Regions from separate parts of the Neobacillus sp. NPDC093182 genome, predicted to be linked through region 2. Evidence: predicted binding sites of a transcription regulator. Region 2 holds the regulator's gene; the other holds the start of a gene.
What was found. The regulator LexA, encoded in region 2, represses DNA repair genes until DNA is damaged. The targets are predictions, from matches to a motif close to CGAACATATGTTCG.

Region 1 (4,436 bases), on a different contig from region 2:
GCTGGTCTGCATTCATCTCGCCAAGACCTTTATAGCGCTGAATCATATAGCCTCTGCCAACCTTTTTAATGGCACCCTGAAGTTCATCCTCGTTCCAGGCGTATTCAATGATTTCTTTTTTACCGGCGCCTTTACTCACTTTATATAAAGGAGGCAGCGCGATAAACACTTTACCTGCTTCAATTAGCGGTTTCATATACCGATAGAAAAAGGTTAACAGTAATACTTGAATATGTGCACCGTCTGTATCGGCGTCGGTCATAATAATGACTTTATCGTAGTTTACATCTTCTAGATTAAAATCAGATCCAACACCAGCGCCAACCGTATGAATAATCGTATTGATTTCTTCGTTTTTAAAAATATCCGCAAGCTTCGCCTTTTCCGTATTGATAACTTTACCACGAAGTGGAAGTACGGCTTGAAAGCGGCGGTCACGGCCTTGTTTAGCTGAACCGCCTGCGGAGTCACCCTCAACCAAGTAAATCTCATTTCTTTGCGGATTTCTTGATTGAGCAGGTGTAAGCTTCCCTGATAAAAGAGCATCAGACCGCTTTCGTTTCTTCCCGCTGCGTGCGTCCTCCCGTGCTTTTCTTGCTGCTTCACGGGCTTGGTAAGCTTTAATGGACTTCTTAATCAATAACGCGCTGATGTCTGGATTTTCTTCCAGGAAGTAAGTCAGGTGTTCAGAAACAACTGCATCGACTGCCGATCTTGCTTCACTCGTACCTAATTTTCCCTTCGTCTGCCCCTCGAATTGTAATAATTGCTCGGGAACCCGAATCGATATAATCGCAGACAATCCTTCACGAATATCGGCACCTTCAAGATTTTTTTCCTTTTCTTTTAACAGTGCAACCTTTCGTGCGTAATCATTAAAAACACGCGTCATAGCCGTTTTCGAACCTACTTCATGTGTTCCGCCGTCTTTCGTCCGGACATTGTTTACAAACGAAAGCATGTTCTCTGAATAGCCATCATTAAATTGAAAAGCAAATTCCACTTCAATCCCATTATGGCTTCCCTCAAAGCTAACGACGGGATGAAGGACATCTTTTTCTTCATTTAAGTAAGAAACAAAGGCCTCAATCCCATTTTCATAATGAAAAACTTCATGAAAATCATTACGATCATCAATGATTTCAATCTTCAATCCTTTTAAAAGAAACGCTGACTCTCGTAACCTCTCACATAAGGTTTCGAAATTATATGTGGTGGTAGAAAAGATGGACGGGTCCGGCTTAAAGTGAATCGTTGTACCTGTTTGATTGGTTTTCCCGATTTTCTCCAAGGTCGTAACCGGTTTACCGCCATTTTCAAACCGTTGTTCATAAACAAAGCCGTCTCTTTTTATCGTTACCGTTAACCATTCAGATAAGGCATTAACAACAGAGGCGCCAACACCATGCAGACCGCCGCTGGTTTTATAACCGCCTTGGCCAAATTTACCGCCGGCATGGAGGACAGTTAAGATAATTTCTGGAGTCGGTTTCCCCATTTTATGCATGCCCGTTGGCATTCCGCGTCCTTTATCCATTACGCTTATCGAGTTATCTTTGTGAATTTTCACAATGATTTGGTCCCCAAATCCACCCAGAGCCTCATCGACAGAGTTGTCGACAATCTCGTATACAAGATGGTGTAATCCGCGTGTATCAGTGCTCCCGATGTACATTCCTGGTCGCTTCCTGACGGCCTCCAGCCCCTCTAGTACCTGTATGGCATCATCATTATATTCAAAAGCTTTCTGATTACTTGCCACTAAAATACCCCTTTCATTCCCTGCAAAAGAAAAAACATCTGTTAATTGCTATCTTTATGAGTAAGTTTATTCATTCGTGTAAAAAAGTTATTTCCATAATTTAGAACGAATGTTTGCCGCTCTTAATTGTACCACATGTTTACGGCGTCTATGCTTTATTTTAGCGATTTATTTCGATTTGGCAAATGTCAAAATTAAAACAACATAATTTTGTAACACGACCTATCGAAAAAAAAAGAAAAAAACTGCTAAATGTTAGCAGCATTTTTCTTTGATCCTTATTTTGTTAAAGCATGTGCCACTTTAATACAAAGGTCCATAATGACTGTATACCCTTTTTCTTTCAAAAACTCGTAGGCTTCCTCATTTACCAAGCCCTGCTGTGCCCAAAAAACATCGGCGTCAACTTGGTCAAATTCTTTCGCAACATCAAACAATTGTTCTGAACGACGGAAAACATTAACGATATCAATATGTCCCTCAATATCCTTTAAGGAAGCAACCGCTTTCACTCCGAGCACTTCATCAACCGTTGGATTCACTGGAATGATCTCATAACCTGCTCTTTGCATCACCTCAGAAACCATATAAGAGGTTCTGTCTGGTTTATCACTTAACCCCACAACAGCGATGCGTTTCGATTTCTTTAAAATTGCTCCAATTTCCTCTAAAGATGGATTTTCAACTGCCATGAACAAACACTTCCTTTATTTCCTGAATTTTACTAGCTTCCTTTTACTATAACACAATTCGATTTTTTGCCAAAAAAAATAGCTCCTGGGGTTCCGGAGCATATAAGTATCGAGTTTTGGAGTGATTAGGAAAGAACCTTCGGAACAGATAAAATAAAACGTGATCCATCCTCCGTATTTTGAATCCTAACGAAACCATTCATCTTTTCAATATACATTTTCGTTATATAAAGGCCATTCCCAGTTCGGCCCCCATTTATTGTGAAATCCGGTTGAGATAAGCTAGAGATTAGTGCAGGATCAATACCACCTGCATTATCAGTAAACTCCACATTAATAAACTCTGTATCATTGGAAATCTTGATCTTCAGTTTTCGATTTTTTATATGGTTTGTATCAAAAGTTTCTCTCACATATATTAATATATGTAAAATGATTTGACTGAAAACAGTTGGAAATCCATAGACCATTTGCAGACCTCGGTATTCGAAATCTACCTGAATATCGTGGTTCTTTAGGCAGGAGAAAAAAATTGACAATGCTTCCTCAATGGAATCTGAAACAGAAAAGGAACTCTTTTCTTTCTTAGTGCGATAGAACTCTCGAAAATCATGATTGGTTTGCGACATATGTTCACCTCTTTTATCTACTAAATTTTAATATCAGAAAACCGTTCAGTTACACAGTTGACAGGCAGCGGTTTTAACGACTTTTTCTTAAATTATATTTCGGGATAACAATTATTTTCAATCGCTGCCGAAAGGGTTTGAAAATTCTCCATATATTTGTAATAAAATAGACTTTAATTGTTCTTAACTTAGACAGAATATTATTTTAAAAGATGCAAAAATAGACCAGCTATGTGGTCTATTTCTGTGTTACTGCCTTATTAGGGTCGATATTCATCGCAGTCCACGCCGTCTGATCACCAAAGACTCTTGACCAGGAAGCCATACCTGCCAGTTGATAAGTGGCTGCAAGTTTTGCCCGCTTCGTTAACGATAATTCATCCTCAATCCATACTTTATAAGTGGCATTCTCTTCTGCTGCAAAATATTCAGCGTAATTTTGGCCGCTTGCCTCATCATACACAGGCTGAATTCCTTTTTCTGCAAGCCATTCTTTCACCTTCGCCATTGACATAGATTGAGAGGAAACCTCTGTCGTTCCATCATCTTTCATTTGTTCCTTCCACAATCTAGTATATAAAGGGACACCTAGTATTAATTTTTCTTTTGGTACTTCTTTTAACAAGTTTTGCAGGTTCATCTCTACCCATGGAAGACTTGAAACACTGCCGGCAACAGGAGACGATCCCGGGTGTTCATCATATGCCATAATAATAAGGTAATCCACAATACTTGCAAGCTTATCTCTTTCGTAGAAGGATGACCAATTATTGTTTTCACCTGCATAAAACGTAATGTCCATGGAAACAACTAACCCTGCTTCATGCAAATACGGTGCTGCTTCCCTCATCAATTGAGTAACAAGTGGACCATCTGCGGGATAGACATTTTCAATATCAAAGTTAATCCCCTGTAATTGGTACATTTGACTGAAATGAAGAAGCTGGACGATAATCTTTTGACGTGTTTCAAAGTCCTTTAACGCTTCATGCGTTAGTACCGGATCAAACGAATTTGAAAATAATCCCCATACTTGATATCCCTTGGATTGTGCCCATTTACTATATTCTAAAGACGCTAAATTACTTATTGTCCCATCATTTCCAGTTAGGGAGAACCAAGTTGGTGACACAACATTTACACCCAGCATATCCGGTATTTGGGTATGGTCTGGATTCTTCGTGTAGATCGCTTCCCAGGTTAGTTGAATCGGTCCGTTAATTTTTGGAACAACTGCGCTTCCATTTTTCTGTGAGATGGTGATCGTAACCTCTTGGTTTTTCTCTACATATTTCTTGTTGATGTATCCACTAATTCCATTTTCTTTTCTTACTAAATAAAAATCATCTTCCT
Region 2 (4,436 bases):
ATGACGGTACTCAGGATGTCCTGGAGTCTTGCTTCCCCATTGACGGAATTGCTTTAAGTCATCCATTGATAGATTGTAACCAGATAAATGAAGCATGCTGTATAATAAAGCAGATCCATGGCCTGCTGATAATACAAAACGATCACGGTTAAACCACTCTGGGTTTTTTGGGTTGTGGTTCATGAAACGAGTCCATAAAGTGTAGGTCATTGGTGCAGCACCCATTGGCATTCCAGGATGGCCTGAATTTGCTTTTTCAATCATATCGATTGAAAGCGTACGAATAGAGGTTACGGACAAAGCATCAATAGTATCAAACATTGTTTACATCACTCCTGATTCTCTAGGATAAAAAAATAATAACAACCTTAATATTATAGCTCTCTTTACATTAATTCAACAATTAATTTGACTACTAAACAAATTATTTCACTTCAGTTTATATTTTTACACAGGTTAGTGCGCAATATGTAAAAAAGGAAACAAAATGTTTCCCTTTTAAATTAATGTAGATTATATTTTTTTCTTTGTTTTATTTTTTCTGGCGTTACGTCATTTCCCTCAGGATCAACGATTTTTGTATTTGTTAATGTATCCAGCATAGAACTGCGGAAAGTGGTCAAATACTCGCTTCTTAATTTGGATTGTTCCTTTGCTTCTGCTTCTGTAAGTCCAGTTGCTTTAGCTTTTCTAGCTAATTCATTGATTCTTGCCATCTTTTCTTTTGAGAGCATTTAGGACCCTCCTTTCAAATACTTGTGCTGTGTTAATCAAGTCAGTTGCAGGCACTTCGCTTTCCGCAGGCGTTGCGGTGAGCCTCCTCGGCGCTTGCGCCTGTGGGGTCTCACCTGCTCCGTACTCCTGCAGGACATTGGATTTACTCCTTCGAATCGGCCCACGCACGAAGAAAATGCGATAGCATTTTCGAGGAGTCTTCGTGCCTTCCGCTCCAATCAACTGGGTTTCTAAACATCAATTAGCGTTACCACAGCTTCACTTAAAGACTGATTTTACTAAAAAATAGACCATCTGACAAGCAAATGGTCTAATCTTCTTCTGATTCGATAGTTTCTTGATATTCCTGATAGCGTCTATGGACAGTTGCTTTTGAAATATTATATCCAAATCCTCTTAAAGTAGCAGCAATCTCTGAAAAAGTTAATTTATTTTTTCTAAGACGGACTATCTCTTCAATCGGAACTTCTATTTTTTCTCTTCCAGAATTCCACTCGAGGTTTTTTAGATTTTTTTCAGGCTTGTATCCCTGAGCCACGGCTCGTTTCATTCCACGTTTAATTTTAATATTATGTAATTTACGCTGATATTCCTCAACCATCCCTACAATTTTCAATACCATTGAATCACTTTCTGAAAGCTGTAGTTCACCATTATGAGAAATACTATAAAGTTTCACATCTTCTTTTAATATACAATGTAAGAGTGCGATCTTCGCATTCCCTCTTCCGAGTCTCGTTTCATCTTGGATTAATACAGCATGTATATCATTATGTTTCAATAAATCTAATAACTCAAGAATCCCGTCTCGCTCCAATTCATAACCACTCGCTTGTTCTCTAATAATGGAGACAACATTAAAATGATATTGACTCGCCAGCTGCGTGAGCTCTTCTTCCTGACGCTTTAATGATGTTTCCTGGGTTTCTTTGTTTGTACTTACCCGGCAGTAAACGATCGCATTCACCATCTGACTTTATTCCCCAGCAGCGCTTGCATATTCAGTCATGGACCCAACTTCATAGTTTACAGGAATAATGATTTCTTCCCCAGGATAAATTTTATCTCCATCTATTTCATTATGGTGCTTGACCCAGCTGACAAATTCATCATTAGAGTATGAATGCTGCTCCGAATATTGGTTAGAAATTTTCCAAAGCGAATCTCCTTCGGAAATAGTAATCGTTAAGTACGTTTCTTCAACATCAGCATTAAAACGTAATGATAAAATAAAAGCTACTGTGCAGCTCAAGATGATTAATAAAATAGCATAAGAGTATCTGTCCCAAATTTTTCTCATAATATAACCCCTATCCAGAATGTATGTTCGTTTTTATGTTTTTATTATAATCCGAACATTTGTTTGTTGTCAATAATAATTCGAACTTATGTTTGTATAAAAAATACGAACATGCTATAATAAAGGTAAATATTACATAGGGCGAGGTGTATCTATTATGACAAAAATATCTAAGCGCCAGCAGGATATCCTTGAATTTATTAAAGGGGAAGTAAAGAAGAAGGGTTATCCGCCATCCGTTCGGGAAATTGGTGAAGCAGTAGGACTTGCCTCTAGTTCTACCGTCCACGGTCATTTAGCAAGATTGGAAAGCAAAGGACTTATTAGACGAGATCCTACTAAACCAAGAGCTATCGAAATACTAGAAGTGGATGAAACCATTCATATCCCAAGAAACAATGTTGTCAATGTACCGATTGTGGGTAAAGTAACTGCTGGTCTTCCTATTACCGCCATTGAAAACGTTGAAGAGTTTTTCCCGCTCCCTGAGAGTCTAGCACCTGCAGATGAGCAAGTATTTATGCTAGAAATCATGGGTGAGAGTATGATAGAAGCAGGAATTCTCGATGGAGATTACGTAATCGTAAGACAGCAGCCAACGGCGAACAATGGGGATATTGTCGTTGCGATGACAGAGGAAGATGAAGCGACCTGTAAAAGATTTTTTAAAGAAAAAGATTACATTCGCCTGCAGCCTGAAAACTCAACCATGGATCCAATTATCTTAAGAAACGTTTCTATCCTCGGAAAAGTAATTGGGGTTTATCGACATATTCATTAATCCTAAAACGGGAAAGAGTACAATTCTGATTTTGAATTGTACTCTTTTTTATCAGTCTCGAAGGAAAGCTCTTGTGTCCGAATCTATGCTTGATTCAGACAAGGTCTCCATAATTTCAACCATCAATTTCAGAATCAATTTCCACTTTATACAAAAATGTGTATATTTACTCATTCTAACTAGTTTCCACTATTTGTATAATAGTATTACACCATGATTTACCTTAGGTCCAAAAAAACTAGGCTTAAGGAGAGTGGAAAAAGTGTTGAAGGACATTATTTTCTCGATGGTTATTGGTGGTATGGCAGGGATTGCAGGGCATGTTAGGAAGCACGGAAAAATAATTATGCCCCGGAAAACAAAAAGGTTTATCTTTTTAGGGTTTTTAGAAGAAATGCTACTTGGTTCTGTCGCAGCTTTCCTCATCATGATTTACACAACTCCGAATTCAATGATAGAAACCATTTTTTTATCGGCCCTTGCCGGGATTAGTGGTGATATCATACTCACTAATTTTAGAGCACTTAATGAAAATAAAGAAAAAGAATCCTGAACGCAAATAACCCAGTATGGTCGTTTCCATCCTGGGTCTTTCAATTTTGCTGAATCTTTTAATTACCACTTTTTAATTTCCCCGATGGATACGGTCATCATGAACACTCTATGATGACCACTTTTTCGTTTTTCTTCTGTTTTCGGTCATCATGAACTCTCTATGGTTACCACTTTTCCGTTTCACCTTGGATTTCGGTCATCATGAATGCTCTATGGTTACCACTTTTCGATTTTCACTCTAAAAACGGCCATCATGAACGCTCCATGGTTACCACTTTTCGATTTTTACTCTGAAAACGGTCATCATACCGCACCCTAACTACCTTCCAACATAAAACAGGCACACCACAACCCATTAAAACGAAAATAACCCAGTAAAGACTATAGTCAATACTGGGTTACTTAATTTTAGTACATGCTCATATATTGTTCGCGTTCCCAAGGGTGAACGACTGTGCGGAACATATCCCATTCGATTTCTTTTGCTTCGATAAAGTGTTCGAAGATGTGCTCTCCTAAACCAGATACAATAACTTCATCAGACTTTAATAGGTCTAATGCTTGAGCTAGAGTAGCTGGAAGATCGATGATTCCTTCTTCAATTCTCTCTTCTTTGCTCATAACATAGATGTTACGGTCAACTGGAGCTGGAGGAGTTAATTTGTTCTTGATTCCATCTAGACCAGCCTTTAATAGAACAGCCATTGCTAGGTATGGATTTGCAGCTGGGTCAACGCTTCTTACTTCTACACGAGTACTTAAACCGCGAGAAGCTGGAATACGAATTAATGGTGAACGGTTTCTAGCAGACCATGCAACATAGCAAGGTGCTTCGTAACCTGGTACTAGACGCTTATAAGAGTTTACAGTTGGGTTTGTTACCGCTGTAAAGGTAGGAGCGTGCTTTAAGATACCAGCGATGAATTGACGAGCTGTATCACTCATTTCTAAATCACCAGTTGGCTCGTAGAATGAATTCACACCATCTTTAAATAATGAAAGATTCATGTGCATTCCAGAACCATTTACTCCGTATAATGGTTTTGGCATAAACGTTGCATGTAA

Region 1: a site for LexA is predicted at 1,865-1,878, ahead of parE (DNA topoisomerase IV subunit B). Genes of this name have one in related genera too.

Annotation. Positions count from the first base shown of each region.
Region 1 is NZ_JBIVOI010000015.1:93,968-98,403, forward strand. Features, by position in the region: gene parE (DNA topoisomerase IV subunit B) at 1-1,762, opposite strand, end outside; gene ACIQAA_RS24175 (CoA-binding protein) at 2,041-2,454, opposite strand; gene ACIQAA_RS24180 (ATP-binding protein) at 2,580-3,083, opposite strand; gene ACIQAA_RS24185 (glycosyl hydrolase family 18 protein) at 3,322-4,436, opposite strand, start outside.
Region 2 is NZ_JBIVOI010000009.1:93,907-98,342, forward strand. Features, by position in the region: gene tkt (transketolase) at 1-321, opposite strand, end outside; gene ACIQAA_RS17245 (DUF896 domain-containing protein) at 504-734, opposite strand; gene ACIQAA_RS17250 (YneB family resolvase-like protein) at 1,046-1,702, opposite strand; gene yneA (cell division suppressor protein YneA) at 1,712-2,035, opposite strand; gene lexA (transcriptional repressor LexA) at 2,193-2,816, shown strand; gene ACIQAA_RS17265 (DUF4257 domain-containing protein) at 3,079-3,369, shown strand; gene glnA (type I glutamate--ammonia ligase) at 3,780-4,436, opposite strand, start outside.